DNA from 3 places in the Paenibacillus sp. SEL1 genome. Region 3 is predicted to be linked to each of the others. Evidence: a T-box and tRNA genes for the amino acid it is inferred to sense, from the RefSeq annotation. Region 3 holds a T-box; the other regions hold tRNA genes.
The links. A T-box is a leader RNA that pairs with one kind of tRNA and senses whether it is charged. The one in region 3 lies ahead of leuS (leucine--tRNA ligase), so its partner is inferred to be a tRNA-Leu.

Region 1: it encodes a tRNA-Leu, which carries the amino acid that the T-box ahead of leuS (leucine--tRNA ligase) is inferred to sense. The anticodon was not compared.
Region 2: it encodes a tRNA-Leu, which carries the amino acid that the T-box ahead of leuS (leucine--tRNA ligase) is inferred to sense. The anticodon was not compared.

The regions. Positions count from the first base shown of each region.
Region 1 covers NZ_CM137723.1:3,125,565-3,132,274, reverse strand. Annotated here, with positions in the region: gene ACYCSE_RS14265 (hypothetical protein) at 56-364, shown strand; partial or broken gene ACYCSE_RS14260 (IS110 family transposase) at 554-786, shown strand; gene ACYCSE_RS14255 (hypothetical protein) at 1,077-1,253, shown strand; gene ACYCSE_RS14250 (hypothetical protein) at 1,507-1,713, opposite strand; tRNA gene ACYCSE_RS14245 (tRNA-Leu) at 2,460-2,539, opposite strand; tRNA gene ACYCSE_RS14240 (tRNA-Arg) at 2,552-2,628, opposite strand; tRNA gene ACYCSE_RS14235 (tRNA-Gly) at 2,636-2,710, opposite strand; tRNA gene ACYCSE_RS14230 (tRNA-Leu) at 2,721-2,801, opposite strand; tRNA gene ACYCSE_RS14225 (tRNA-Lys) at 2,813-2,888, opposite strand; tRNA gene ACYCSE_RS14220 (tRNA-Tyr) at 2,896-2,981, opposite strand; tRNA gene ACYCSE_RS14215 (tRNA-Thr) at 2,986-3,061, opposite strand; tRNA gene ACYCSE_RS14210 (tRNA-Asp) at 3,075-3,151, opposite strand; tRNA gene ACYCSE_RS14205 (tRNA-Met) at 3,179-3,252, opposite strand; tRNA gene ACYCSE_RS14200 (tRNA-Val) at 3,279-3,354, opposite strand; tRNA gene ACYCSE_RS14195 (tRNA-Glu) at 3,364-3,435, opposite strand; tRNA gene ACYCSE_RS14190 (tRNA-Ser) at 3,453-3,544, opposite strand; tRNA gene ACYCSE_RS14185 (tRNA-Asn) at 3,548-3,623, opposite strand; tRNA gene ACYCSE_RS14180 (tRNA-Ala) at 3,628-3,703, opposite strand; rRNA gene rrf (5S ribosomal RNA) at 3,774-3,890, opposite strand; rRNA gene ACYCSE_RS14170 (23S ribosomal RNA) at 4,043-6,710, opposite strand, start outside.
Region 2 covers NZ_CM137723.1:2,410,066-2,421,035, reverse strand. Annotated here, with positions in the region: rRNA gene ACYCSE_RS11105 (23S ribosomal RNA) at 1-2,218, opposite strand, end outside; rRNA gene ACYCSE_RS11100 (16S ribosomal RNA) at 2,516-4,071, opposite strand; gene ACYCSE_RS11095 (Crp/Fnr family transcriptional regulator) at 4,647-5,387, opposite strand; gene ACYCSE_RS11090 (GAF domain-containing protein) at 5,687-6,136, shown strand; gene ACYCSE_RS11085 (response regulator) at 6,280-6,933, shown strand; gene ACYCSE_RS11080 (PAS domain-containing sensor histidine kinase) at 6,926-8,029, shown strand; tRNA gene ACYCSE_RS11075 (tRNA-Gly) at 8,232-8,302, opposite strand; tRNA gene ACYCSE_RS11070 (tRNA-Pro) at 8,312-8,385, opposite strand; tRNA gene ACYCSE_RS11065 (tRNA-Arg) at 8,408-8,484, opposite strand; tRNA gene ACYCSE_RS11060 (tRNA-Cys) at 8,511-8,582, opposite strand; tRNA gene ACYCSE_RS11055 (tRNA-Gly) at 8,593-8,667, opposite strand; tRNA gene ACYCSE_RS11050 (tRNA-Leu) at 8,674-8,761, opposite strand; tRNA gene ACYCSE_RS11045 (tRNA-Lys) at 8,776-8,851, opposite strand; tRNA gene ACYCSE_RS11040 (tRNA-Gln) at 8,856-8,930, opposite strand; tRNA gene ACYCSE_RS11035 (tRNA-His) at 8,948-9,020, opposite strand; tRNA gene ACYCSE_RS11030 (tRNA-Tyr) at 9,040-9,125, opposite strand; tRNA gene ACYCSE_RS11025 (tRNA-Thr) at 9,130-9,205, opposite strand; tRNA gene ACYCSE_RS11020 (tRNA-Phe) at 9,232-9,304, opposite strand; tRNA gene ACYCSE_RS11015 (tRNA-Asp) at 9,369-9,445, opposite strand; tRNA gene ACYCSE_RS11010 (tRNA-Met) at 9,471-9,544, opposite strand; tRNA gene ACYCSE_RS11005 (tRNA-Val) at 9,575-9,650, opposite strand; tRNA gene ACYCSE_RS11000 (tRNA-Glu) at 9,657-9,728, opposite strand; tRNA gene ACYCSE_RS10995 (tRNA-Ser) at 9,761-9,852, opposite strand; tRNA gene ACYCSE_RS10990 (tRNA-Met) at 9,856-9,929, opposite strand; tRNA gene ACYCSE_RS10985 (tRNA-Asn) at 9,964-10,039, opposite strand; tRNA gene ACYCSE_RS10980 (tRNA-Ala) at 10,044-10,119, opposite strand; tRNA gene ACYCSE_RS10975 (tRNA-Ile) at 10,142-10,218, opposite strand; rRNA gene rrf (5S ribosomal RNA) at 10,255-10,371, opposite strand; rRNA gene ACYCSE_RS10965 (23S ribosomal RNA) at 10,449-10,970, opposite strand, start outside.
Region 3 covers NZ_CM137723.1:158,194-169,163, reverse strand. Annotated here, with positions in the region: gene ACYCSE_RS00760 (YqeG family HAD IIIA-type phosphatase) at 34-564, shown strand; gene yqeH (ribosome biogenesis GTPase YqeH) at 557-1,684, shown strand; gene aroE (shikimate dehydrogenase) at 1,790-2,659, shown strand; gene yhbY (ribosome assembly RNA-binding protein YhbY) at 2,728-3,024, shown strand; gene nadD (nicotinate-nucleotide adenylyltransferase) at 3,042-3,632, shown strand; gene yqeK (bis(5'-nucleosyl)-tetraphosphatase (symmetrical) YqeK) at 3,616-4,212, shown strand; gene rsfS (ribosome silencing factor) at 4,209-4,556, shown strand; gene ACYCSE_RS00725 (CvfB family protein) at 4,553-5,461, shown strand; gene ACYCSE_RS00720 (class I SAM-dependent DNA methyltransferase) at 5,465-6,238, shown strand; gene ACYCSE_RS00715 (tautomerase family protein) at 6,311-6,700, opposite strand; T-box leader at 6,885-7,141, shown strand; gene leuS (leucine--tRNA ligase) at 7,203-9,641, shown strand; gene comER (late competence protein ComER) at 9,622-10,467, opposite strand; gene ACYCSE_RS00700 (ComEA family DNA-binding protein) at 10,765-10,970, shown strand, end outside.

The sequences.
Region 1 (6,710 bases), 2.8 Mb from region 3:
TTTGCATTCATGATGGTGGCCGTTAGTCTATGTTTGTTTGGGAAAGACCCTCTGCATGGAAGGGGGCGTACCCGCATATGTAAACCAAATAAGTACGATACCTATCTATCATGAAAATATAGAGGCACGGTTCAAGAATTATATCGTGCCTGTAATTGCGCTAAACTTTGTAACGGTTATACACGAGCGCCAAATGAAAAAAAACGCCGGCGACGACAAGTTGTTGCGGCAGATGATCGCGGCTATGGACGAAGGCTTTCGCGTGGTTAGAGGCCTTACAATATCCGCTAACGCCGGCCGCGCAAGCTTCACTAATCCGCAAACGACCGGCGTTGATGCGCCTTTTTATAAAAATTTATCATAGGATGCCGATCCGCCGGCTGGTTGACGGATTCGTAGGGGAAATCGTAGCTTTGAGCCGCGTGTTTCACCTTTGGAAGGAACGGTCCCGGGTCCCTACACCCAACTGGGACGAGCTGGAAAAGCGTTTTGAAGCCAAGGTCAACCGTTCATAACTTTTACCCTAGGAGTAATCAACCGAAGATGATTCTATTTCTACAAAGAAGACTTTGATCATTATAAAACAAGGGGCGTTCAGTTGCTTGAATCTCCGAAACTTATCGCGACAGCATGACGCGTTTACCGGTCTATATATTCAAATTAAACTGCAGTTCCAAGCCGCATTGGATCAGATGTCTCCTGAATACAAGGGTGTTTATCGGAGATCTTCATTCTGCGGTGTCGTTGAAAACCTTATTGGAGTTCCCCACCTCTGATGCCGTTCTGAAAGCCGGTGTCTGATAAAAATATAGTATTAGACTGAATTGAATATAGTAATAGCGGCAGCCTTGGACTGAAAAAGGAGAAAGTCCTAGACTACCGCTGTTCTTTATTTAACTAACGTTCCTCGTTAGTTGAATAAGCACGCTTTCTTTTATTACACAATATCTTCGTACTGTTCAGTATTTCTATCATTCATCTTTTACTTTTATAATGAGAAGTGTTAGACTAATATAGGTTTTATATACTTATTACCGATTACTAAGATGTGTAATCAATGAAAGGATTTGATGAATGTGGAATCGACTAATTTCAAAGTTATACCTGAAAAACTTAAAGGTAGGACGATTGAAGATGTCGCCATCACTACTAATGCTGTGGTTATTAAATTTACTGATGGTACTTATTTAGATATCTATCTCGATGAGGCTGCACAAACATTAAAGACATCAACAAACAAGCTGGATAGTTAACTCAACACTTTACACTTAGCTATCATTTTCCCAGCTTCCTCCTTCACAGTTTGCGTCAAATGCGACATAAAACCTCCACTTATCTTGTTCAACTAAACTGCCCGTTAGCTCAATGAAAAAAAAGCAGCCCCTCATGAACTGCCCTACTGCTACTCACTTCAACAATAGGATGAGTTCATTCAAAGGCTACCTCATTTACCAAGTAATCCAACCACTCGTTCGTTTGTAACTGTGTAGGAGCTCGTATTCTTCACTATGCATCAGTCGTTTCATTTTTTGTTCTATACAGACGATAATCATCTTTTCTTGCTATTTTACATTCTTTGTTGTAATGAACACTCTTGATTCCTTTACGGAAATCCTTAAGCTTCTCTTTTCTTGGATCTTTGGGCTTATTATTGATCTCCAGACTACGCTGTTTCTCATCTTCCCAGAATTGAATCTCTTCCCGTGTAAACATCTTCATCCCCGTTGTGCCGGGTTAGATTTTGGCATTTGAAGCCATGACCTTAGACACAACTAATAGAAGAAGATCTTCGGATTGAACATTAGCTCACCTCTGATTTTATTCGCCCTTATTTTAACATATTTATAACTATCCTGCCCTTTAGTTTAATAAAAAGAGCAGACTTGAAGCGCCTGCTCAACATTGTGTGTTATTTAACTATCGTTCCTCGTTAGTTGTACGCCCTATCCATAGAAAGCTTCGTGTGCACCTGTCATATCTGGCATCGTGATATCCATGGTCACCATGTCCAGTTGCTTCTCAGACGAAGAAGACTCCGGTCAGCGCTTCGCTCAAAGCCCATTAACCGATAGTTAAGCAGATTGAAACTCTGGATCTGGAGCGGTTGCTTCTCTCGCCGATACCAGAGTTAGGTTGCGGGGGCAATTTCTGTCTGCATGCTGATATTGCCTTCAAGAACTGAACTACGAGCTGAAACTTAAGTATATGAAGAAGATCAGAAAATAAAAATTCTGGAAGTTGCCTGTGTATGTTAATAACGCAAAGGAACGGAGGAGATTGCCTTGAGGTTTCTACTGGTTGTCATGTCGATAGGAATTGTTTAAAAGTAAAAAAGGAGAGATGGCATAAAAATAAGCCATCTCTCCTTTTTCATTTATATAAAGCGGGTAATGGGAATCGGACCCACGCTACCAGCTTGGAAGGCTGAGTTTTACCATTGAGCTACATCCCGAAATAGATGCCGGTGAGAGGACTCGAACCTCCACGGTTTCCCTCACGATTTTGAGTCGCGCGCGTCTGCCAATTCCGCCACACCGGCTTATGAAGTTAATGGCGTCCCCTGAGAGATTCGAACTCCCGACCTTTTGATTCGTAGTCAAACGCTCTATCCAGCTGAGCTAAGGGGACTAATAAATGGAGCGGACGACGGGAATCGAACCCGCGACCCTCGCCTTGGCAAGGCGATGCTCTACCGCTGAGCCACGTCCGCAAAAACAAGATGCGCGTGGAGGGACTTGAACCCCCACGTCAAAGACGCTAGATCCTAAGTCTAGTGCGTCTGCCAATTCCGCCACACGCGCATGTAATACAATGGTGAGCCATGAAGGACTCGAACCTTCGACACCCTGATTAAAAGTCAGGTGCTCTACCAACTGAGCTAATGGCTCGTAAAACTGGTGGAGGATGATGGATTCGAACCACCGAACCCGTAAGGGAGCAGATTTACAGTCTGATGCGTTTGGCCACTTCGCTAATCCTCCAAAATGGTGCCGGCGAGAGGACTTGAACCCCCAACCTACTGATTACAAGTCAGTTGCTCTACCAGTTGAGCTACACCGGCATATTAAGTTAAATGGCGGAACCGACGGGATTCGAACCCGCGATCTCCTGCGTGACAGGCAGGCATGTTGGGCCTCTACACCACGGTTCCAGAGGCAACTCTCTTAGTTGAAAGTAATTGCGGAGGCAGGATTTGAACCTGCGACCTTCGGGTTATGAGCCCGACGAGCTACCGAACTGCTCCACCCCGCGACAGTAATAAATATTTACTTTTCAAATGGTGGAGGCTGAGGGGCTCGAACCCCCGACCCTCTGCTTGTAAGGCAGATGCTCTCCCAGCTGAGCTAAGCCTCCGAATTACTATGACCCGTAGGGGATTCGAACCCCTGTTACCTCCGTGAAAGGGAGGTGTCTTAACCCCTTGACCAACGGGCCATACAATAAAATAATTATGGCGGAGAGAGAGGGATTCGAACCCTCGAGACGCTTTTGGCGCCTACACGATTTCCAATCGTGCTCCTTCGGCCAACTCGGACACCTCTCCATATGGCTCCCCGAACAGGACTCGAACCTGTGACAACTCGATTAACAGTCGAGTGCTCTACCAACTGAGCTATCAGGGAATATTGGTGGAGCCAAGGGGGATCGAACCCCTGACCTCCTGCGTGCAAGGCAGGCGCTCTCCCAGCTGAGCTATAGCCCCATCTAAAAAATCAATTTTGTATGTATAATCAATAGCCTAATAGGCGAAAAAAAATCCCCATTATGGGGTTGCTTGGCGACGTCCTACTCTCCCAGGACCCTGCGGTCCAAGTACCATCGGCGCTGGAGGGCTTAACGGTCGTGTTCGGGATGGGTACGTGTGGAACCCCTCCGCTATCGCCACCAAACATGAATTTACATCGTAAATTCTACCGTACGGTTATTCAGTTCATCACTTATCGTGTGAATGAATAGCCATGCGCTTGTTGTATGTATTTCTACATACCTTCAAGGTCACACCCTGAAAACTGGATCCGAAACTCATTTGCGTTTTATTTTTTAGGATAAGCCCTCGACCGATTAGTATTGGTCAGCTCCATGCATTACTGCACTTCCACCCCCAACCTATCTACCTCGTCGTCTTCAAGGGGTCTTACATACTGGGAAATCTCATCTTGAGGGGGGCTTCACGCTTAGATGCTTTCAGCGCTTATCCCTTCCGTACATAGCTACCCAGCGGTGCTCCTGGCGGAACAACTGGTACACCAGCGGTACGTCCATCCCGGTCCTCTCGTACTAAGGACAGCTCCTCTCAAATTTCCTACGCCCACGACAGATAGGGACCGAACTGTCTCACGACGTTCTGAACCCAGCTCGCGTACCGCTTTAATGGGCGAACAGCCCAACCCTTGGGACCTACTTCAGCCCCAGGATGCGATGAGCCGACATCGAGGTGCCAAACCTCCCCGTCGATGTGGACTCTTGGGGGAGATAAGCCTGTTATCCCCAGGGTAGCTTTTATCCGTTGAGCGATGGCCCTTCCATGCGGTACCACCGGATCACTAAGCCCGACTTTCGTCCCTGCTCGACTTGTAGGTCTCGCAGTCAAGCTCCCTTCTGCCTTTGCACTCTTCGAATGATTTCCAACCATTCTGAGGGAACCTTGGGGCGCCTCCGTTACTCTTTAGGAGGCGACCGCCCCAGTCAAACTGCCCACCTGACACTGTCCTCGCACCGGTTTACGGTACCAAGTTAGAACCTAGATACGATCAGGGTGGTATCCCAAGGATGCCTCCTCTCAAGCTGGCGCTCAAGATTCAACGGCTCCCACCTATCCTGTACAGATCGTACCCAAATTCAATATCAAGCTGCAGTAAAGCTCCATGGGGTCTTTCCGTCTTGTCGCGGGTAACCTGCATCTTCACAGGTATTAAAATTTCACCGGATCTCTCGTTGAGACAGCGCCCAAGTCGTTACGCCATTCGTGCGGGTCAGAATTTACCTGACAAGGAATTTCGCTACCTTAGGACCGTTATAGTTACGGCCGCCGTTTACTGGGGCTTCGGTTCATAGCTTCGCCCGAAGGCTTACCACTCCCCTTAACCTTCCAGCACCGGGCAGGCGTCAGCCCGTATACTTCGCCTTGCGGCTTCGCACAGACCTGTGTTTTTGCTAAACAGTCGCTTGGGCCTTTTCACTGCGGCCCCCTCGGGCTATTCACCCTACCGAGGCACCCCTTCTCCCGAAGTTACGGGGTCATTTTGCCGAGTTCCTTAACGAGAGTTCTTCCGCGCGCCTTAGAATTCTCTTCTCGCCTACCTGTGTCGGTTTGCGGTACGGGCACCTTCTCCTGGCTAGAGGCTTTTCTTGGCAGTCTGAGATCATGACCTTCGCTACTATAATTTTCGCTCCCCATCACAGCCCAGCCTTACGATGTGCGGATTTGCCTACACACCAGCCTCACTGCTTAGACGGACATCCATCAGTCCGCGTCACTACCCTACTGCGTCACCCCATCGCTCATAACGGATTACGGTGGTACAGGAATTTCGACCTGTTGTCCTTCGACTACGCCTATCGGCCTCGCCTTAGGTCCCGACTTACCCTGAGCGGACGAACCTTCCTCAGGAACCCTTAGGCTTTCGGCGGATCTGATTCTCACAGATCTTTTCGTTACTCATACCGGCATTCTCACTTGAATGCAGTCCAGCGCTCCTTACGGTACACCTTCAACCCGCATTCAACGCTCCCCTACCCCTGATGCAAGCATCAAGCCATAGCTTCGGTGGTGTGTTTAGCCCCGTTACATTTTCGGCGCAGAGTCACTCGACCAGTGAGCTATTACGCACTCTTTCAATGGTGGCTGCTTCTAAGCCAACATCCTGGTTGTCTGTGCAACTCCACATCCTTTCCCACTTAACACACACTTGGGGACCTTAGCTGATGGTCTGGGCTGTTTCCCTTTCGACAATGGATCTTAGCACTCACTGTCTGACTCCCGGAACTAAATCTATGGCATTCGGAGTTTGACTGAGCTTGGTAACCCTTGCGGGCCCCGCACCCAATCAGTGCTCTACCTCCACGATTCTATTTCCGAGGCTAGCCCTAAAGCTATTTCGGGGAGAACCAGCTATCTCCGGGTTCGATTGGAATTTCTCCGCTACCCCCACCTCATCCCCGCATTTTTCAACATGCGTGGGTTCGGGCCTCCAGTGCGTGTTACCGCACCTTCACCCTGGACAGGGGTAGATCACCCGGTTTCGGGTCTACGTCCACGTACTCATTCGCCCTATTCAGACTCGCTTTCGCTGCGGCTTCAGCTCTTCACCTTAACCTTGCACGGGAACGTAACTCGCCGGTTCATTCTACAAAAGGCACGCCATCACCCATAGATCGGGCTCTGACTTCTTGTAAGCACACGGTTTCAGGATCTATTTCACTCCCCTTCCGGGGTGCTTTTCACCTTTCCCTCACGGTACTGCTTCACTATCGGTCGCCAGGGAGTATTTAGCCTTGGCAGATGGTCCTGCCGGATTCATACGGGGTTTCACGTGCCCCGCACTACTCGGGATCCGTCTCGGAGGGAACAAGTTTTGAACTACAGGGCTTTTACCTTCTCTGGCGGGCCTTTCCAGACCTCTTCATCTAACCGGTTCCTTTGTAACTCCACGTGAGACGTCCCACAACCCCAAGGAGCAAGCTCCTTGGTTTGGGCTAATCCGCGTTCG
Region 2 (10,970 bases), 2.3 Mb from region 3:
TCAGGGTGGTATCCCAAGGATGCCTCTCTTCAAGCTGGCGCTCAAAGTTCTACGGCTCCCACCTATCCTGTACAGATCGTACCCAAATTCAATATCAAGCTGCAGTAAAGCTCCATGGGGTCTTTCCGTCTTGTCGCGGGTAACCTGCATCTTCACAGGTATTAAAATTTCACCGGATCTCTCGTTGAGACAGCGCCCAAGTCGTTACGCCATTCGTGCGGGTCAGAATTTACCTGACAAGGAATTTCGCTACCTTAGGACCGTTATAGTTACGGCCGCCGTTTACTGGGGCTTCGGTTCATAGCTTCGCCCGAAGGCTTACCACTCCCCTTAACCTTCCAGCACCGGGCAGGCGTCAGCCCGTATACTTCGCCTTGCGGCTTCGCACAGACCTGTGTTTTTGCTAAACAGTCGCTTGGGCCTTTTCACTGCGGCCCCCTCGGGCTATTCACCCTACCGAGGCACCCCTTCTCCCGAAGTTACGGGGTCATTTTGCCGAGTTCCTTAACGAGAGTTCTTCCGCGCGCCTTAGAATTCTCTTCTCGCCTACCTGTGTCGGTTTGCGGTACGGGCACCTTCTCCTGGCTAGAGGCTTTTCTTGGCAGTCTGAGATCATGACCTTCGCTACTACAATTTTCGCTCCCCATCACAGCCCAGCCTTAACGATGTGCGGATTTGCCTACACACCAGCCTCACTGCTTAGACGGACATCCATCAGTCCGCGTCACTACCCTACTGCGTCACCCCATCGCTCATAACGGATTACGGTGGTACAGGAATTTCGACCTGTTGTCCTTCGACTACGCCTATCGGCCTCGCCTTAGGTCCCGACTTACCCTGAGCGGACGAACCTTCCTCAGGAACCCTTAGGCTTTCGGCGGATCTGATTCTCACAGATCTTTTCGTTACTCATACCGGCATTCTCACTTGAATGCAGTCCAGCGCTCCTTACGGTACACCTTCAACCCGCATTCAACGCTCCCCTACCCCTGATGCAAGCATCAAGCCATAGCTTCGGTGGTGTGTTTAGCCCCGTTACATTTTCGGCGCAGAGTCACTCGACCAGTGAGCTATTACGCACTCTTTCAATGGTGGCTGCTTCTAAGCCAACATCCTGGTTGTCTGTGCAACTCCACATCCTTTCCCACTTAACACACACTTGGGGACCTTAGCTGATGGTCTGGGCTGTTTCCCTTTCGACAATGGATCTTAGCACTCACTGTCTGACTCCCGGAACTAAATCTATGGCATTCGGAGTTTGACTGAGCTTGGTAACCCTTGCGGGCCCCGCACCCAATCAGTGCTCTACCTCCACGATTCTGTTTTCCGAGGCTAGCCCTAAAGCTATTTCGGGGAGAACCAGCTATCTCCGGGTTCGATTGGAATTTCTCCGCTACCCCCACCTCATCCCCGCATTTTTCAACATGCGTGGGTTCGGGCCTCCAGTGCGTGTTACCGCACCTTCACCCTGGACAGGGGTAGATCACCCGGTTTCGGGTCTACGTCCACGTACTCAAGTCGCCCTATTCAGACTCGCTTTCGCTGCGGCTTCAGCTCTTCACCTTAACCTTGCACGGGAACGTAACTCGCCGGTTCATTCTACAAAAGGCACGCCATCACCCATAGATCGGGCTCTGACTTCTTGTAAGCACACGGTTTCAGGATCTATTTCACTCCCCTTCCGGGGTGCTTTTCACCTTTCCCTCACGGTACTGCTTCACTATCGGTCGCCAGGGAGTATTTAGCCTTGGCAGATGGTCCTGCCGGATTCATACGGGGTTTCACGTGCCCCGCACTACTCGGGATCCGTCTCGGAGGGAACAAGTTTTGAACTACAGGGCTTTTACCTTCTCTGGCGGGCCTTTCCAGACCTCTTCATCTAACCGGTTCCTTTGTAACTCCATGTGAGACGTCCCACAACCCCAAGGAGCAAGCTCCTTGGTTTGGGCTAATCCGCGTTCGCTCGCCGCTACTGACGGAATCACTATTGTTTTCTCTTCCTCAGGGTACTTAGATGTTTCAGTTCCCCTGGTCTGCCTCTATTCTGCCTATGTATTCAGCAGAAAGTGACTGTCGATGAAGACAGCCGGGTTTCCCCATTCGGACATCCCCGGATCAAAGCTTGCTTACAGCTCCCCGAGGCTTTATCGTTGTTCGCCACGTCCTTCGTCGGCTCCTGGCGCCTAGGCATCCTCCGTGTGCTCTTTGTAGCTTAACCTAGACTTTTCTTTCAAAAAAAAGAAAATGTCGATGTTTGATAAAGAATGATTTTTGCCAAAGGCAAAAGATCTTTCCTTACCTGCTACCTTTATTTCACTTGTTTACACAAGATCAGCTTAAAGGAATATTCTAAAACGCAATTTCGTTTCGGTATCCAGTTTTCAAGGTGCAAAGCTGTAAACAACCAGCTTTTTTTTGAGAGTTTGAGCTCTCAAAACTGAGCAACGAGTGAGTAGTTTTTGAAGCTTACGCTTCATATTTGAATGTTTCCGTTGCAGGAAACGATTCTCCATAGAAAGGAGGTGATCCAGCCGCACCTTCCGATACGGCTACCTTGTTACGACTTCACCCCAATCATCTACCCCACCTTCGGCGGCTGGCTCCCTTGCGGGTTACCCCACCGACTTCGGGTGTTGTAAACTCTCGTGGTGTGACGGGCGGTGTGTACAAGACCCGGGAACGTATTCACCGCGGCATGCTGATCCGCGATTACTAGCAATTCCGACTTCATGTAGGCGAGTTGCAGCCTACAATCCGAACTGAGACCGGCTTTTCTAGGATTGGCTCCACCTCGCGATTTCGCTTCCCGTTGTACCGGCCATTGTAGTACGTGTGTAGCCCAGGTCATAAGGGGCATGATGATTTGACGTCATCCCCACCTTCCTCCGGTTTGTCACCGGCAGTCTGCTTAGAGTGCCCAGCTTGACCTGCTGGCAACTAAGCATAAGGGTTGCGCTCGTTGCGGGACTTAACCCAACATCTCACGACACGAGCTGACGACAACCATGCACCACCTGTCTCCTCTGTCCCGAAGGAAAGGTCTATCTCTAGACCGGTCAGAGGGATGTCAAGACCTGGTAAGGTTCTTCGCGTTGCTTCGAATTAAACCACATACTCCACTGCTTGTGCGGGTCCCCGTCAATTCCTTTGAGTTTCAGTCTTGCGACCGTACTCCCCAGGCGGAATGCTTAATGTGTTAACTTCGGCACCAAGGGTATCGAAACCCCTAACACCTAGCATTCATCGTTTACGGCGTGGACTACCAGGGTATCTAATCCTGTTTGCTCCCCACGCTTTCGCGCCTCAGCGTCAGTTACAGCCCAGAGAGTCGCCTTCGCCACTGGTGTTCCTCCACATCTCTACGCATTTCACCGCTACACGTGGAATTCCACTCTCCTCTTCTGCACTCAAGCTCCCCAGTTTCCAGTGCGACCCGAAGTTGAGCCTCGGGATTAAACACCAGACTTAAAGAGCCGCCTGCGCGCGCTTTACGCCCAATAATTCCGGACAACGCTTGCCCCCTACGTATTACCGCGGCTGCTGGCACGTAGTTAGCCGGGGCTTTCTTCTCAGGTACCGTCACTCTTATAGCAGTTACTCTATAAGACGTTCTTCCCTGGCAACAGAGCTTTACGATCCGAAAACCTTCATCACTCACGCGGCGTTGCTCCGTCAGGCTTTCGCCCATTGCGGAAGATTCCCTACTGCTGCCTCCCGTAGGAGTCTGGGCCGTGTCTCAGTCCCAGTGTGGCCGATCACCCTCTCAGGTCGGCTACGCATCGTCGCCTTGGTAGGCCTTTACCCCACCAACTAGCTAATGCGCCGCAGGCCCATCCACAAGTGACAGATTGCTCCGTCTTTCCTCCTTCTCCCATGCAGGAAAAGGATGTATCGGGTATTAGCTACCGTTTCCGGTAGTTATCCCTGTCTTGTGGGCAGGTTGCCTACGTGTTACTCACCCGTCCGCCGCTAGGTTGTTTAGAAGCAAGCTTCTAAACAACCCCGCTCGACTTGCATGTATTAGGCACGCCGCCAGCGTTCGTCCTGAGCCAGGATCAAACTCTCCATTAAAGACCAACCGAAGCTGGTTTATAGAAAGAGCGATAAGCTCATTTTGAAACTGACGAGATAAAATATCTCTTGTTTTGATTTTGCGAACAAAATCGTTTTACTCACTCGTTGTTCAGTTTTCAAAGATCAAACATTTCTCTTTCGCCGCGTTTTTCAGCAGCTATAAGATCATATCATGTTCGTTTCAAAAATGCAAGGGTTATTTTTTCTTTTTTTGAAGATCATTTCACCCAAGCTTTTCGCTTTTGAAACTGCTGTTTTGTTGTCAGCTCAAATAATATATCATTTTCAGCAATAGAAAGCAACTTGTAAATAATACCTTTTTTTAAAACTTAAAATCCCTCCCACCTTTTAGTCAACCATTATTAGCTCCACTGTTACTTCAAAACAGCTAGTTCATAAAATGTCATGTGTTCAGTTCCATTTAATATAAATATATTATTGGTAATTAGCCGCTATACGACGTTGATTAGTTTTTTTTGTAATCTATGTTGTTCGTTACCCCATGTGCTAGATTGTTAGAAGACATGCAGCAAGACGAAGTCTCTTGGACCCCGCCTAATGGTATTCATATATTAGAGGCGACAAATTTCATGGGCACATTGGCCGTACGAAGGACAGCAGCACATGCCACGTAATACCTTGAGATCGTGAATGACAATCTTTCCATCCCTTGTATCTAGGGTTCCCTGCTCTTTCAGCGCGCTCAGCATCCGGTTCACACTCTCTCGCGTCGCTCCAATCATCTCACCTAATTCGGAGTGACTTAGCTTCATATTTAGTAAAATGCCATCCTTCACAGCCACGCCACATGTATTGCTAGCACGGATCAATGTAGATGCTAACGCTCCAGTTTTACCATACAACAGTAAGTCCCGAAAACGCGATTGCATAATGCGTTGCTTCATCGCCATCCACTGGATGAACTGAAGTGCCATTTCCCCATTTTTGGACAAGAGCGACTCCAGATCCTTAACAAGCACGACGCCTAACTCACACACATCGGCTGTTTCCGCAGTGCAACTATACTCTTCTCCATCTATCCCGCTAAATTCCCCAATTAAGTCGCCTTGATGCTGAATGGTCAGAATCAGTTCTTTACCATCTTCTGTCGATTTACGAAGTTTAACATGACCTGAATGTATATAATAAAGCTGCTCTGCATCATCGCCTTCTCGGAAAAGCATAACGCCTGCCTTTACCTTCTTCCAGGACATAATATCTTTTAGCAGAACAAAATGTTCTTCTGTCAAATAAATCTGAATTCCCGTGCGTTCCGCTTCGTCCCCAAACCGTTCCATACAAGTGGCTTGCATGTTAGCGTCCTCCTCGTGTTTACCTGATATCTATATCATAATGTTTTAATGCCTGGGTTGTTATCGGGAGAACACCTGATTTTATACCTTCCTACTCCCTGATTTACTGTGATAAATATCACTTCCGAGGTAAGCTAACGCCCCATTTATCGGCCTTTTCCCTACTCCTTACCCGACCTGATGAAAAGTCAGTGTTTCCTGCGCCTATAGATCAGGGGGTTCCCTGATCTACTTTTGTAACTGTCGGAACTACAATGAATTAGAGATATAGTTTGGTTATGAAAAAGGATGTGTCTTCTATGCTACAAATAACGGATGAAATGCGAAAAGAACTGAACCAGTTAAGAGATACTATTTATAGTGATCTCACTGCCCTTGCATTTATGTCCAAGTCGGGTGGTAGGCTGCATTGGTATTACGCCTCCGGCAGCCGAAGCAATCGCTATCGCCTTATTTCTTTTAAGATTGGCCATGGTATTGCCGGGATGGCTGTTCGCTTGGGACGTACCGTGACTGTAAGTGCTTTACTATCGGGTAGTATACGTCTGCGTCAGGAGTGTGCACTAATGCTGGCCGAGCAGCTTCACTCTGCTGTTGCTATTCCCTTTTCCAGCACAGGGGATCTGCCTAACGGTGTGCTGCTTCTTGGTAATCGTGATGTGAGGACGTTCACAGAGTCTGATGTGGCCGAGGCCACTCAAGTCGCTCAACGCCTTAGCCAACTATGTGCTTACCCTCTCACTCCATAGATCAACAATGTTACTGTAGATAATAAAACTCATAAAACACTTGATATGGCTGTCCCTAACTATCTTTGTTGATTGAAATCCCTAAAATTTGCTATGATTATGACAAAACGCACGGTTTTTTTACCGTTCGAGGGGATGACAAATTGATTCGTATACTAGTAGTGGATGATCATGTTGTCGTACGTTCTGGCCTCATGGCCCTATTGGACGGCAAAAATGGTATTAAGGTCGTAGGAGATGCAGCAGACGGGGATGAGGCGATCCGTAAAGCAGTAGAGCTACAACCTAATGTCGTACTCATGGATTTTAGCATGCCACCTGGCAAAGATGGTCTCACGGCAACCACTGAATTAAAAAAACAGTTGCCCGATACAGAAGTCCTTATTTTAACGATGCATGACGATGAAGAATATCTGTTCCGAGCCATTCAGGCTGGAGCATCCGGATATATTTTAAAAAGCGCACCTCACGAGGAGTTACTCGCTGCCATCCAGTCTGTGGCCGAAGGTAGTGCCTATTTGTACCCGAATGCAACCAAACGACTGATGAGTGAATATCTGGACAAAATCAAACAGGAAGGCATAGCCGGACCCTATGAATCCTTGTCTGAGCGGGAAAAAGAGATTCTATCGTGGGTAGCCAAAGGATATGCCAACAAGGAAATTGCCGAGCACCTGGTGATTAGCGTCAAAACCGTAGAGTCCCATAAAAGCAATCTTATGGAGAAGCTTAACTTGAAAACACGACCTGAGCTAGTCAAATTCGCACTAAAAAAGGGGCTGCTCCATTATGAATGAACCTTCTAACCCTTTACTGCAGCATGCCTTTGGTGAATCAACCGATAAACTGCTGAATGATCTGGAAATTTATATACCAGAATCCCCTTTTCTTCATGCGCTGCGTAACTCACTCCACCAATTATCCAATCTGAAATTTGCTCTAGATACGTCTTCCATCGTTGCTTTGACCGATCATCGAGGTATTATTCAGTACGTAAACGACAAGTTCTGTGAGATTTCGCAATACAGTCGTGAAGAGCTGATCGGTCAGGATCATCGTCTTATTAATTCAGGCTATCATACCTCTGCCTTCATGAAAAACCTGTGGACTACGATCCGTTCAGGTGAGGTATGGCAAGGAGAAATACGTAATCGTGCTAAAGATAACAGCTACTATTGGGTGAATACTACGATCGTTCCGTTTATGGACGAGGAAGGTAAACCCTATCAGTACTTAGCGATCCGCAATGAGGTCACTAAACTGAAGAAAGTAGAAGCAGAACTCCAGTCTATGATGACGCAAGTCATGCAAATACAGGAAGAAGAACGTAAACGCTTTTCAAGAGAGCTGCATGATGGGATAGGGCAAAGCTTGTTTTCACTTATTATCCAATTGGATAGCCAACTTGCCGAACAACCTAGTGCTACTCTGGAGAATCTTCGTTCGCAGGTGACCGACATCATCAAAGATGTTCGTGGTCTAGCGTGGGAACTTCGTCCCTCAGTTCTGGATGATCTGGGTGTCGTCCCAGCCATAAGAACCTATATTGAAAACTTCTGTTCTCATTACGGGATTGAGGTGCATTTTCAATGCACTTTACGTAAACGGGTTGATATTCGCAAGGAAATTGCAATTTATCGGATTGTACAAGAAGCATTAACGAATGTAGCCAAATACGCAGATGTAGCAGAGGCATATGTCGACGTCGAGGATCAAAATGAAATGATACAAGTGACCATTCGGGATGAGGGCATTGGATTCTCTGGAAAGTCCCAAGGAGAGGGAGTTGGATTGTTCAGTATGGAAGAACGAGCTAGAGGGGTAGGGGGATTTATGAGCATAACCTCTGCTCCAGACAAGGGAACCTCCATCCAGCTGACCATTCCCGTGTAAAAACTGTCCACTAGATCGGTTATCGGTGTATGCCAGTTGTATGATTAGAACGATATACACCGATACCGAAGATTATGGATAATCAACACATTGTGGATTACATGAGGATAAATACAAAAAAAGAGAGAGCTCTGTCCCCAGACAGGCTCTCTTTATTTATAAGGTGTCACCACTGAGGCAACAAGAATCCGCTATAGCAAAAAGCGGGTGATGGGAATCGAACCCACGCTACCAGCTTGGAAGGCTGGAGTTCTACCATTGAACTACACCCGCAAATCAGTATCGGGATGACACGATTTGAACATGCGACCCCCTGGTCCCAAACCAGGTGCTCTACCAAGCTGAGCTACATCCCGACATTATACATTTTTTAAGAAATGGCGCGCCCTGAGAGATTCGAACTCCCGGCCTTTTGATTCGTAGTCAAACGCTCTATCCAGCTGAGCTAAGGGCGCATATTAAATTCCATAATGAGTAGTCAAGGCGCCACCCAGATTTGAACTGGGGAATGAAGCTTTTGCAGAGCTTTGCCTTACCACTTGGCTATGGCGCCGTATGGATAATGGAGCGGACGACGGGAATCGAACCCGCGACCCTCGCCTTGGCAAGGCGATGCTCTACCGCTGAGCCACGTCCGCAAAATATGGTGCGGTCGAGAGGACTCGAACCTCCACGGGGGGTTAGCCCACACGGACCTGAACCGTGCGCGTCTGCCAATTCCGCCACGACCGCAAAATAATTATAAATGGTGAGCCATGAAGGACTCGAACCTTCGACACCCTGATTAAAAGTCAGGTGCTCTACCAACTGAGCTAATGGCTCTTAATGGCTGGGGATATAGGATTTGAACCTATGCATGACGGAGTCAAAGTCCGTTGCCTTACCGCTTGGCTAATCCCCAATAGATTAAGAATAAAGGGCGGCCGATGGGGCTTGAACCCACGAATGCCGGAGTCACAGTCCGGTGCGTTAACCACTTCGCCACGACCGCCATATGATTATGAAAAGACTGGTGGAGGATGATGGATTCGAACCACCGAACCCGTAAGGGAGCAGATTTACAGTCTGATGCGTTTGGCCACTTCGCTAATCCTCCAAAATGGTGCCGGCGAGAGGACTTGAACCCCCAACCTACTGATTACAAGTCAGTTGCTCTACCAGTTGAGCTACACCGGCACATTACTCATTTCCCACTTGAAAGGTGGCTCGGGACGGAATCGAACCGCCGACACGAGGATTTTCAGTCCTCTGCTCTACCGACTGAGCTACCGAGCCATATTTTTTTATTACTACATCATATAATCCGCACTTTATATGCCAATTATATATGAAGTTAAAATGGCGGAACTGACGGGATTCGAACCCGCGATCTCCTGCGTGACAGGCAGGCATGTTAGGCCTCTACACCACAGTTCCAGAGGCATTTCCAACAGGAAATTAATTGCGGGGGTAGGATTTGAACCTACGACCTTCGGGTTATGAGCCCGACGAGCTACCGAACTGCTCCACCCCGCGACATTAAAAGGCATTTCTCAAATTTTCTTATGGTGGAGGCTGAGGGGCTCGAACCCCCGACCCTCTGCTTGTAAGGCAGATGCTCTCCCAGCTGAGCTAAGCCTCCATAATATGACCCGTAGGGGATTCGAACCCCTGTTACCTCCGTGAAAGGGAGGTGTCTTAACCCCTTGACCAACGGGCCTTGCAAAATAAGTTCTGGTTTCAATAAATTTATGGCGGAGAGAGAGGGATTCGAACCCTCGCACCACTTTCGCAGTCTAACCCCTTAGCAGAGGGTCCCCTTATAGCCACTTGGGTATCTCTCCGAGTAGCGGCAGAGGGGATCGAACCCCCGACCTCACGGGTATGAACCGTACGCTCTAGCCAGCTGAGCTACGCCGCCACCTTATATATAAAATTCAGAAATATTCAAAACATGGCTCCCCGAACAGGACTCGAACCTGTGACAACTCGATTAACAGTCGAGTGCTCTACCAACTGAGCTATCAGGGAATATTGGTGGAGCCAAGCGGGATCGAACCGCTGACCTCCTGCGTGCAAGGCAGGCGCTCTCCCAGCTGAGCTATGGCCCCAATCTTTTTGTTATTCTGGAAGTGGTGGGCCTTAGTGGACTCGAACCACCGACCTCACCCTTATCAGGGGTGCGCTCTAACCAGCTGAGCTAAAGGCCCTAACATGCAAAACTTCATTATCCTTTGAAGGATATCGCTTGGCGACGTCCTACTCTCCCAGGACCCTGCGGTCCAAGTACCATCGGCGCTGGAGGGCTTAACGGTCGTGTTCGGGATGGGTACGTGTGGAACCCCTCCGCTATCGCCACCAAACATGAATTTGCTGTGCAAATTCTACATTCAAGGTTACACCCTGAAAACTGGATCCGAAACTCATTTGCGTTTTATCTTAGGATAAGCCCTCGACCGATTAGTATTGGTCAGCTCCATGCATTACTGCACTTCCACCCCCAACCTATCTACCTCGTCGTCTTCAAGGGGTCTTACATACTGGGAAATCTCATCTTGAGGGGGGCTTCACGCTTAGATGCTTTCAGCGCTTATCCCTTCCGTACATAGCTACCCAGCGGTGCTCCTGGCGGAACAACTGGTACACCAGCGGTACGTCCATCCCGGTCCTCTCGTACTAAGGACAGCTCCTCTCAAATTTCCTACGCCCACGACAGATAGGGACCGAACTGTCTCACGACGTTCTGAACCCAGCTCGCGTACCGCTTTAATGGGCGAACAGCCCAACCCTTGGGACCTACTTCAGCCCCAGGATGCGATGAGCCGACATCGAGGTGCCAAACCTCCCCGTCGATGTGGACTCTTGGGGGAGATAAGCCTGTTATCCCCAGGGTAGCTTTTATCCGTTGAGCGATGGCCCTTCCATGCGGTACCACCGGATCACTAAGCCCGACTTTCGTCCC
Region 3 (10,970 bases):
ATAGTTTGTCGTATGAAACTGAGGTGACCGACGTTGTTTGAAATGCTGATGCCCAAATTACGGGTGAATACCGTCTTTGATATTGATCTTGAAGGCTTGTATGCTCAAGGATATCGCGGCATTATTACGGATCTAGATAACACGCTGGTCGGTGCAAAAGCGCCGAATGCGACTCCCGAGCTGGTGGCCTGGTTTGAGAAGGTCAAACAGGCGGGTTTTAAGCTTGTCATCGTGTCTAACAACAATATGGACCGTGTATCCGTGTTTGCTACGCCTTTGGACATTGAATTTATACATGCCGCACGGAAGCCCTCCAACTCGTCTTTTCGTAGAGCCATCCGTATGATGGGGCTGACTCCGGAAGAGACTATTATGGTCGGGGACCAAATGTTGACGGACGTATTGGGAGGCAACCGACTGGGATTGCATACGGTGTTGGTGCTACCGATATCCATTCATGATGAAGGAGTCATGACCCGATTTAATCGGCGGTTGGAGCGAATCGCGCTCACAAGGTTACGTAAGAAAGGCTTATGGCTTGAGGAGGAAAAGAAGAATGACTGAAAGACCTGACGGCGGCACTGCCGTCAAATGTAGTGGTTGCGGTATCACCGTGCAGACCACTAGCCCGGAGCTTCCGGGATATATTCCTGAAAAATTGCTTACTCGCGAACCTGTCATCTGTCAGCGTTGCTTCCGGATCAAAAACTATAATGAGACGTCTTCAGTTACGGTGGATCAAGATGAGTTCTTGAAGCTGCTCAGCCAGATTGGCGACAAAGATGCGCTCGTCATCCACATTGTAGATATTTTTGATTTTGAAGGTAGCTTGATTTCTGGTTTGCAACGCTTTGTAGGCTCCAATCCAGTTATACTGGCTGTGAACAAGACCGATTTGCTGCCTAAGGTAACGAATTGGAACAAGGTACGTAACTGGGTACAAAAGCAAGCGAAGGAGCAAGGACTTCGCACAGAAGAAATCGTACTGTGCTCAGCTAAAAAAAATCAGGGCTTTGACCGTCTGTTGGATGTGGTATCTGAGCTCCGTGGTAACCGCGATGTATATGTAGTGGGAGCGACAAATGTGGGTAAATCCACACTTATTAATCGCTTGATTCGTGATTATAGCGATATGGAGCAGGAACTCACAACGTCCCGTTACCCGGGAACTACACTCGATATGGTGAATATTCCGCTCGACGACGGCAAGCATATCATTGATACTCCGGGTATTGTATACCCTTGGCGATTCAGTGAAATCGTCTCCCGTCAGGACTTGAGCGCTATTATGCCGGACAAGCCGCTGAAGCCTGCTGCATATCAGCTTGATGCCGGACAAACATTGTTTTTCGGCGGTATGGCCCGATTTGATTTTGTGGAGGGTCAGCACCAATCATTTACCTGCTACATTAACGGTGGTCTTAAGATACATCGCACGAAGCTGGAGCGAGCTGATCAGTTGTTCGCTGATCATGCCGGGGAATTGTTATCTCCGCCAACACGCGATCAATTGGCAGAGATGCCGGAATGGACAAGACATGAGTTCCGCGTTCCACGCAAATCTCCATCGGACATCTACATTTCCGGTTTGGGATGGATCAGGGTAAATAGCGAGAACGGAGCTCTGATTGCGGTTCATGCTCCTCGGGGAGTCCGTGTGCTTTTGCGGCCTGCGTTGATATAACGTTGCTGTAACCATGTTATAGGGCGGCAAGGAACAGGTACTGGTTCCTGCCGCCATTCATGTATTTGTGCGGCTTAATACTTTGCAATATGGGGGAGAGCAACGATGAACAGCGGGGAGTCTGAAGCGACCGAACAAGGTCTTGTACTATTGGGCGTATTGGGTGATCCGATCAAGCACTCCAAATCGCCTCTTATGCATAAAATAGCTTTACAGGCAGCGGGGATTGAAGGAGATTTTGTACCTCTTCATGTCAAACCGGATCAGCTGGAAGATGCCATGAAGGGGATTCGTGCTTTGCATTTCCGCGGAGTCAATGTGACGATTCCCCATAAAGTTGAGGTTATGAAATATCTGGATGAGATTGATGAAGGGGCCAGACTCATTGGCGCTGTCAATACGATAGTGAATGACAATGGACGTCTTAAGGGCTATAACACGGATGGAATTGGCTACGTACGTTCCCTCAAAGAAGAGACTTCTGTCGAGTTGAAGGGCGCAAGAATTGCTGTTCTTGGAGCCGGAGGGGCTGCTCGTGGCGTGATTCATGCTCTGTTGGAGGAGCAACCGGAATCGGTTATTATTTTGAACCGAACACGTGACAAAGCTGAGCAACTGGCATTAGAGTGGACGACGGAAGCAATCCCAGTGAGGGGTTATTCCAACGAAGATGCCAAGAGCGTGCTCGCCACAGTGAATGTGTTGATTAACACAACCTCGGTGGGAATGTCTCCTTTAGCGGATGAGCTTCCACTGGAAACGAGCTTGATTCCGGAGGGAATCATTGTGAGTGATTTGATCTACAACCCGCTGGAAACGAGACTTTTACAGGAAAGCCGTGAACAGCGCGGCTGCACTGTACATGGGGGTTTGGGCATGTTCGTGTACCAGGGGGCTGTGGCTTTTGAGTATTTTACAGGGGTTGTCCCTGCTGTAGAGCAAATGAGAGCGGCTGTGCTGAGTAGCCTGTCGTAAGTAAGATTGTACATTAAAATTATGGAAATGCTGCATTGTATATGTGGCGACGAAGGGGTTAAATATACATGTTAACAGGTAAACAAAAAAGATATTTGCGTTCAATGGCGCATCATTTGGACCCGGTTTTTCAAGTAGGTAAAAACGGTACGAATGAGCATCTTATGCGTCACATCAACGATGCGATTGAAAAGCGTGAGCTGATGAAAGTGCAAATTTTGAACAACTGTTTGGACGACAAGCATGAAATTGCGGAAGAACTGGCCGCGGAGACAGGTTCTGAGCTTGTTCAGATCATCGGGAGCACTATTATTTTGTACAAAGAATCCCGTGATCATAAGGAAATTGAGTTGCCTAGAGGATAACACGCGGGGAGAAAATTATGAAAATCGGTATTATGGGTGGTACATTTGACCCGATTCATATTGGACATCTGCTGGCTGGAGAAGCGGCAAGAGATGCCTATGGGCTGGATCAAGTATGGTTTATGCCTTCTCATATTCCTCCGCACAAGCATCAGGCGGGGGCGAGCGGTAAGGAGCGTCTGGAGATGACGAGTGAAGCGGTAGCGGGTCATCCTGCTTTTGAAGTGCTGGATATTGAAGTGCTTCGCGGGGGAGTATCCTATACCATTGACACGATCAAGGAGCTTCAAGAGTTGCACTCTGCTGTGGATTTTTATTTTATTATTGGTGCGGATATGGTGAACTACTTGCCTCATTGGCAGGGAATTGAGGAGCTGGCGCAGCGAATTTGTTTTATTGGTGTTCGGCGCCCAGGGTTTCAGCTTGCGTTGGATGAGTTGCCGCATTATTTGCAGGACAAGGTACTGCTGGCGGATATGCCGGTGGTGGATATTTCGTCGACGGATATTCGAGAGCGTGCTGCGGAAGGGCGCACTATCCGTTATCTTGTGCCAGATCGTGTGCATGACTATATTACAAGGGGCTGTTTGTATGAAGTACAGCCGTGAGCAATTAATGGAAGCCGTATCTGGTCAAATGCCTGAAAAGCGCTGGAAGCACACACTAGGTGTTATGCATACCTCAGTGGAGCTTGCGAAGCGCTATGGAGCAGATCCGGATAAGGCAGAACTGGCGGCTATTTTGCATGATGTAGCAAAATATTGGCCTGTTCAGCAGATGGAAGAGGTGATTCGCAGTCATCCCGAATGTGATCAGGAGCTTTTGGAACATGACAAGCAGCTCTGGCATTCAGAGGTAGGATACTGCGTTGCAGCAAGAGATTACGGAGTGGATGATCCGGAAATAAGGAATGCGATTCGCTGGCATACGTCAGGACGCGTAGGTATGAGCCTGCTGGATAAAGTCGTGTGTCTCGCTGATTACATCGAACCGGGACGGGATTTTCCGGGGGTTGAGCATATCCGTAAACAGGCAAAGAAAAGCTTGGAGCAGGGCCTTATCGCTGGATTTGACTCTACGATTTCATTGTTGCTGGAAAAGCAAAAGGTTATTTTTCCACTAACAGTCTTGTCGCGTAATGACTTGATTCAACAACTAAAACAGAGAAAAACGGAGGTTCATGAATGACCCTAACTAATGAGCAATTAATGCAAATAGCGGTTGATGCTGCAAATGATAAAAAGGCAATGAATGTTGTCGCACTGGATTTGCGGGGAATATCACTAGTAGCTGATTATTTTGTCATCTGCCATGGTAATTCGGATACACAGGTACAGGCGATTGCAACAGAAATTCGCAAACGCGCTCATGATGAAGGTGTAACCATCAAAGGAATCGAAGGAATGGATTCCGCCCGTTGGGTTCTAATGGATTTGGGGGATGTCGTAGTGCATGTCTTCCATCGCGACGAGCGCGAATACTATAACATTGAACGACTCTGGTCGGATGCTAAGGTTGTGGAAAAGGTATGAGTTTGATCGCCGGTACTTATGTCACCATTATGGTGGATCGTGAGGTATCTCCTTTCGGCTACTTTCTCACTGTTGGTGAGCAGGATGTGCTGCTGCATTATACGGAGCTGACACGTGAAATTGAAGTTGGTGAACGGTTGGAGGTATTTATTTTTCACGATACAGAGGACCGCTTGGCTGCAACCATGAAAAAGCCGTTCTTGTCGTTGGGCGAAATGGCAAAGCTTGAGGTGGCCGATGTGCATCCGCGTTTGGGTTGTTTTCTAGAGATGGGATTGGGTCGTCAGCTTTTGCTGCCGATTCGTGAGTTGCCAGAAAACCGAGATTTACATCCTCAGGTGGGCGACTACGTATATGCCATTATGGAGCATGACAAGCAAGGCAGACTGCGGGCTAAGCTGGCAGGGGAGCAGGAGCTTGCTCCGTTGTGCTTCCACGCCCCTGATTCGTGGCTGAATACGTGGGTGCAGGCGACGGTGTACAAGCCGCTTCAAATGGGTACATTCGTTCTGGTGGACGGAGGTCTGCTTGGTTTTGGCGCGATTGGGATGATTCACTCCTCGGAACGCAACCGGATGCTTCGCTTGGGCGAAGAGGTTAAGGTACGGGTCACACTTGTTCGCGAAGACGGTCGGGTCAATCTGGCGATGTCGCCACGCAAGGAAGTAGGCCGTGATGAGGATGCAGATCGATTGATTGCTTTTCTGAAGGAGCGTCCGGGTGGCGGCATGCCTTACTCCGACGCAACGCCGCCGGATATTATCAAGCAACGGTTTGGTATTAGTAAATCCGCCTTCAAGCGTGCGATGGGCAAGCTGATGAAGGAAGGAATGGTTACACAAAAGGAAAACTGGACCTACTTGGTGGAGAAAATGCCGAAACCGAAGGACGGGAATGGGGAATAAAAAATGGCTTCTTACCGGAAGTTTGCCTATGTGTATGATGAGCTGATGCAGGACATGCCGTACCCGGACTGGTTGCGATTTGCACGGCAGGCTTGGGATCAGTACGGTATGCCGCATACGGTGGCTGAGCTGGGCTGTGGAACGGGTTCGATTACGATTCCCCTAGTTAACTCGGGCTTCGAAGTGTCTGGAATCGACTTATCCTCTGACATGCTGGCAGTAGCCCGTCGCAAAATGGAAACCACTCCCCAGGGACAGCGATTGTTTCGTGAGGGAAGCGTTCGCTGGATACAGCAGGATATGAGAGAATGGGTTTTACCCGAGCCTGTGGATTCTGTAATTTCTTTTTGCGATTGTCTGAATTACTTGTTGGAGGAAGAAGATATAATTTCTACTTTTCGTAGAACTCATGCTGGTCTGAAGCCTGGCGGAACCTTCTTGTTCGATGTACATCATCCCCAGACGTTTTTACGTTATGATGAAGAGCAGCCATTCGTACTGGATGATCGCTCTATCTCATATATCTGGACATGTGCGTTGGACACTCCCCGTTGTGAAATTGAGCATCATCTTAGTATCTTTGCGAAAGCAGAACATGAAGGACGCGATCTATACCAGCGTTTCGAGGAAATACATGTACAGCGTGCCTATGACCCAGACTGGATGAAGGCAGAATTGTCCAAAGCAGGTTTTCGTGATGTGAAGGTATATGCGGATTTTGAATGGGTAGAAGCAGAAGGTGACGCGGCGAGACTGTTTTATGTTGCTGTAAAATAGTGAAGACTCATTGAGCAAATTTAGGAAAAGAAAGACGCTTTTCATGATGACATGAAGGGCGTCTTTTTGCACTCATATATTCACTTTATAGTTCAACTGAAGCTCATCACCCGGTACACCCCGAATACCCCAGTTCTGTTTGGGCGTTTCAAATATAGTAATCTCAAGATCCTGTGGAGCAATGCCAAAATGGTCCGTAATTCGTTGGAATAACAGCTGGATGAGCTGCTTCTTAGCTTCTGTCGTTCTGCCTTCAAAGATACTGATTTCAATAATGGTGTACGCCTCAGAGCGACCATCGGCATATATAAAGTCTTCCTGATCCATAGGGAAAAAACGATGAAACCTCTTGTCTGGAGGATATTTGAACGCATCCACCACAGCAGAATGAATCACCTCTGATAGTTGCTTTTTGATTGGATTTAGAGTTTCTTTTATTCCAAAAATTTTAATCTGTGCCATGTCTCAGCTCACCTTTCTTATCTCAACTCAACTCAATTTGCATCAATTTAATTCGAAGTTATTATAAAACATTCGTATGCATGTGTCATGAACAATTAGTATGAAGAGGGTCTTTAACACCAAAGCTAGTCCTTATTTGACTTTTTTCGCGGTTTTCAATATAATAGTGCCATTATTAACGGTTAAACAATCGCTGATGAGGAATAGTAGCTTTGTCTGGACATATAGAGAGCCGGCGGGTGGTGCAAGCCGGTTGACAGCGCAAAGTGAACTCGCCTCGGAGATATGCGTCCAACGCAGGAACGCCTTTACAGGTGCTTGTATCCTGTTATTAACCCGCATCGGATCACCTCCGTTATCAGGTGCAAAGGGAGTAGAACGCGAAGAACGCTTTCTGCTAACTAGGGTGGTACCACGGGAATATAACCTCTCGTCCCTAGCGCTGACACGCTACGGGATGCAGAGGTTTTTTTGTTGCATACCGTTTGAGGAGGAAAAGACAATGACAGACACACAGCCGAAGCACGGCTATCAACCGCAAAGTATTGAACCAAAATGGCAGAAATATTGGGATGAGAACAAGACGTTCCGCACCGGGGAAGAGCCGGGCAAACCGAAGTTTTATGCTTTGGATATGTTTCCGTACCCATCTGGAGCCGGCCTGCATGTAGGCCACCCAGAGGGCTACACAGCTACGGATATTGTTTCACGTTATAAAAGAATGCGCGGCTACAACGTACTGCATCCGATGGGTTGGGACGCCTTCGGTCTGCCTGCCGAGCAGCATGCGCTGGATACAGGGGAACACCCACGCGAAATTACGGTGAAAAACGTAAATAACTTCCGCCGTCAAATCAAATCGCTCGGCTTCTCCTACGACTGGGATCGTGAAATCAGCACGACGGACCCTGATTACTACAAATGGACACAGTGGATCTTCATCCAGCTGTACAAGCGCGGCCTTGCATATGTAGCTGAAGTACCCGTGAACTGGTGCCCAGCGCTGGGAACAGTGCTGGCGAATGAAGAAGTTATTGACGGCAAGAGTGAGCGTGGCGGTCATCCGGTCGTCCGTAAACCAATGCGTCAATGGATGCTGAAAATTACGGAATACGCGGATCGTCTGCTGGATGATCTGGAGGAACTGGATTGGTCTGAGAGTATTAAGGATATGCAGCGGAACTGGATCGGTAAGTCTACCGGGGCAGAGGTTCGTTTTCCAATTGAAGGCTATGACGAGCAACTCACAGTATTTACAACCCGCCCAGATACACTGTTCGGCGCAAGCTACTGTGTGCTGGCACCAGAGCAGGAATTAGTGGATATTATCACTACGCCTGAGCAAAAGGATGCTGTACAACAGTACCGTGAACAAGCTGCTCGTAAAAGCGATCTGGAGCGTACAGATCTGGCCAAGGATAAAACAGGCGTATTCACAGGAGCTTATGCAGTGAACCCGGTGAACGGCGAAAAGCTGCCGATCTGGATTGCTGACTATGTACTGGCAGGCTACGGAACTGGAGCGATTATGGCTGTACCTGCTCACGATACGCGTGACTGGGAATTTGCCAAGCAATTCGGATTGAATATCATTGAGGTTGTCCAAGGTGGAGATGTGGCTAATGAGCCATATACTGAGGATGGACCGCACGTCAATTCAGGCCCGCTGAATGGACTTACCAACGAGGAAGCGATTCCGAAGATGATTGAATGGCTGGAAGCCGAGGGCAAAGGACACGGCAAAGTCACCTACCGCCTGCGTGACTGGCTGTTCAGCCGTCAACGCTATTGGGGCGAGCCGATTCCGGTAATTCATCTGGAGGATGGAACGATCAAAACGGTTCCTGAGGACCAACTTCCGCTCGTACTGCCGGAGATGGACAATATCAAGCCTTCAGGTACAGGTGAATCCCCGCTGGCGAACGCAACAGATTGGGTGGAAACCATTGATCCTGAGACAGGTATGAAAGCACGTCGCGAGACGAATACAATGCCGCAATGGGCAGGAAGTTGCTGGTATTACCTGCGCTTTATTGATCCGAAAAATGACAAAGAGCTTGTATCCAAAGAGAAACAACGTGAATGGATGCCTGTTGATTTGTATATTGGCGGAGCGGAACATGCGGTTCTTCACTTGCTGTATGCCCGTTTCTGGCATAAGGTACTGTATGATATCGGCGTAGTGGAAACGAAAGAGCCTTTTTATAAGCTGGTCAACCAGGGTATGATTTTGGGCAACAACAATGAAAAAATGAGTAAATCACGCGGTAATGTCATTAATCCTGATGATATTGTCAATACATTTGGCGCCGATACGCTGCGTATTTATGAGATGTTTATGGGGCCGCTGGAAGCGACCAAGCCATGGAATGAGAATGGGGTAGAGGGAGCACATCGTTTTCTGTCCCGCGTATGGCGCCTGTTTGTTTCGGAGGATGGTAGCCTGAATGATAAAATTACAAATGACGGCGGTAGCGATGAGTTCAATCGTACTTGGCATAAAACGCTGAAAAAAGTAACCGAAGATCTGGATGCGCTGCGCTTCAATACAGCGATCAGCCAGCTGATGATCTTCACCAACGATGCATACAAAGCAGACCTTCTGCCGCGTGCAGCAATGGAAAACTTCGTGCAAATGCTGTCGCCGCTTGCACCCCATCTGGCTGAGGAATTGTGGCAGCTGCTGGGGCACAATGATAGCATTACCTACGCGGCTTGGCCTGCTTATGATGAAGCATGGACGGTGGACGCCGAAGTGGAAATTGTTGTGCAAGTAAATGGTAAAATCGTACAGCGTGCAACGATTGCCAAGGATCTTGATGCTAAAGCGATGGAGGCATTCGCTGTGTCGTTGGACAATGTTCAGCAGGCACTGGCCGGCAAAACGATCCGCAAGGTAATTGCTGTTCCAGGTAAGCTGGTTAATATTGTTGCCGGTTAATCGGCTTTAAGCCGAAGGAGACATCTACCTTTTGCATGTCCTCTTCATACTTGTTGTGCGTGGCCTGTATTAGCTCGGGAAAGACGCTATGCAGGCTGATGTCCAACAATGCGAGAGCTTCGGCGGTAATACCTCCGGGAACCGCCACTCTGGCCTGTAACTCGGCTGGTGTCATCCCGCCTTCCGTGAGCAGCTTTCCAGTGCCGATGATCATTTCACCGGCCAGGGCGCATAGCTCCGTACGGTCTATACCTGTAGCTTGAACTGCGGCTTGAATCCACTGGTCCATAAAAAAGGCCAAGAAAGCAGGACCACAACTCGAAAAATCCGACGTGATCCGAGTATAAGATTCTTTAACCCGAATCGGCCTGCTGATGTGGGACATAAGCTCTTCCAGAAGGGTGCGATCCTCCTCTGTAATCCGGCTTCCATGGATGCACAGCGAGGCTCCGCTGCCCACTTGGTGGGTGATACTTGGAATAATTTTGGACACTTTGGCTTTCAGTGCATGTTCCAAAATACGAATCTGCACCGGGCTTGTGATAGATACGACGATTTGCTCTTCTGTAATGACGTTGCGTATTTCATCCGTTATGGCTTTTGATTCCAGCGGCTTCACACAGATAAACAAAACATCGCTTTCCGCTGCCGTTTCACGGTTGCTTTGGGCTGCATGCAAACCTGGATAGCGACGGGCTAGCTCGGTTACCTTGGAATGCGTTCGATTGCTTGCTGATATTTGCTGCGGCTTGAGTGCGTTAGAATTAATAAAAGACTCAATTAGCAGACTTCCCATGCTGCCAGTCCCGATAAATCCAACTTTCATTGTTCAACGTCCTCCTTTCATACTTTGCGGTATAGACGCTGTGCTGTCAGCTGTCATTCTTCTTAGTGTATGCGCCAGGTCTTGGCCGACATGACGAATTTTATGTCTAAGCATGTTAGATCGTCCCCGGGGTCGTACCACTTTTTTTTGTGAAAATGCTCACAGCGAGACCGTATGGAGGTTGTTTGCACCCTCCGGTTTAACGGGAATTGGACAGACTTGCTCTGTTTGATTGAGACGGTGTTTTCAGTCGGCTCAATTTTCCGAAATCCATGTGGAGTAGGGGACGATACGGAAATGAAACGTGTATGGACAGGAACAGCGATAACGCTTGCTGTAATCGGGAGTGGACTTATTTTATTTGCCGGAGGACAGCGCTCTGAGCCGCAAGAAGAGTGGACTTTACTTAACCATAAGGTGGAGCAGGCTGTGGCGATGGAGACAGAGCCAAATAAGTCGCAGCGCAGCAGTGACTACGCCCGGAAAAAGCCTGGTGTAAAAGA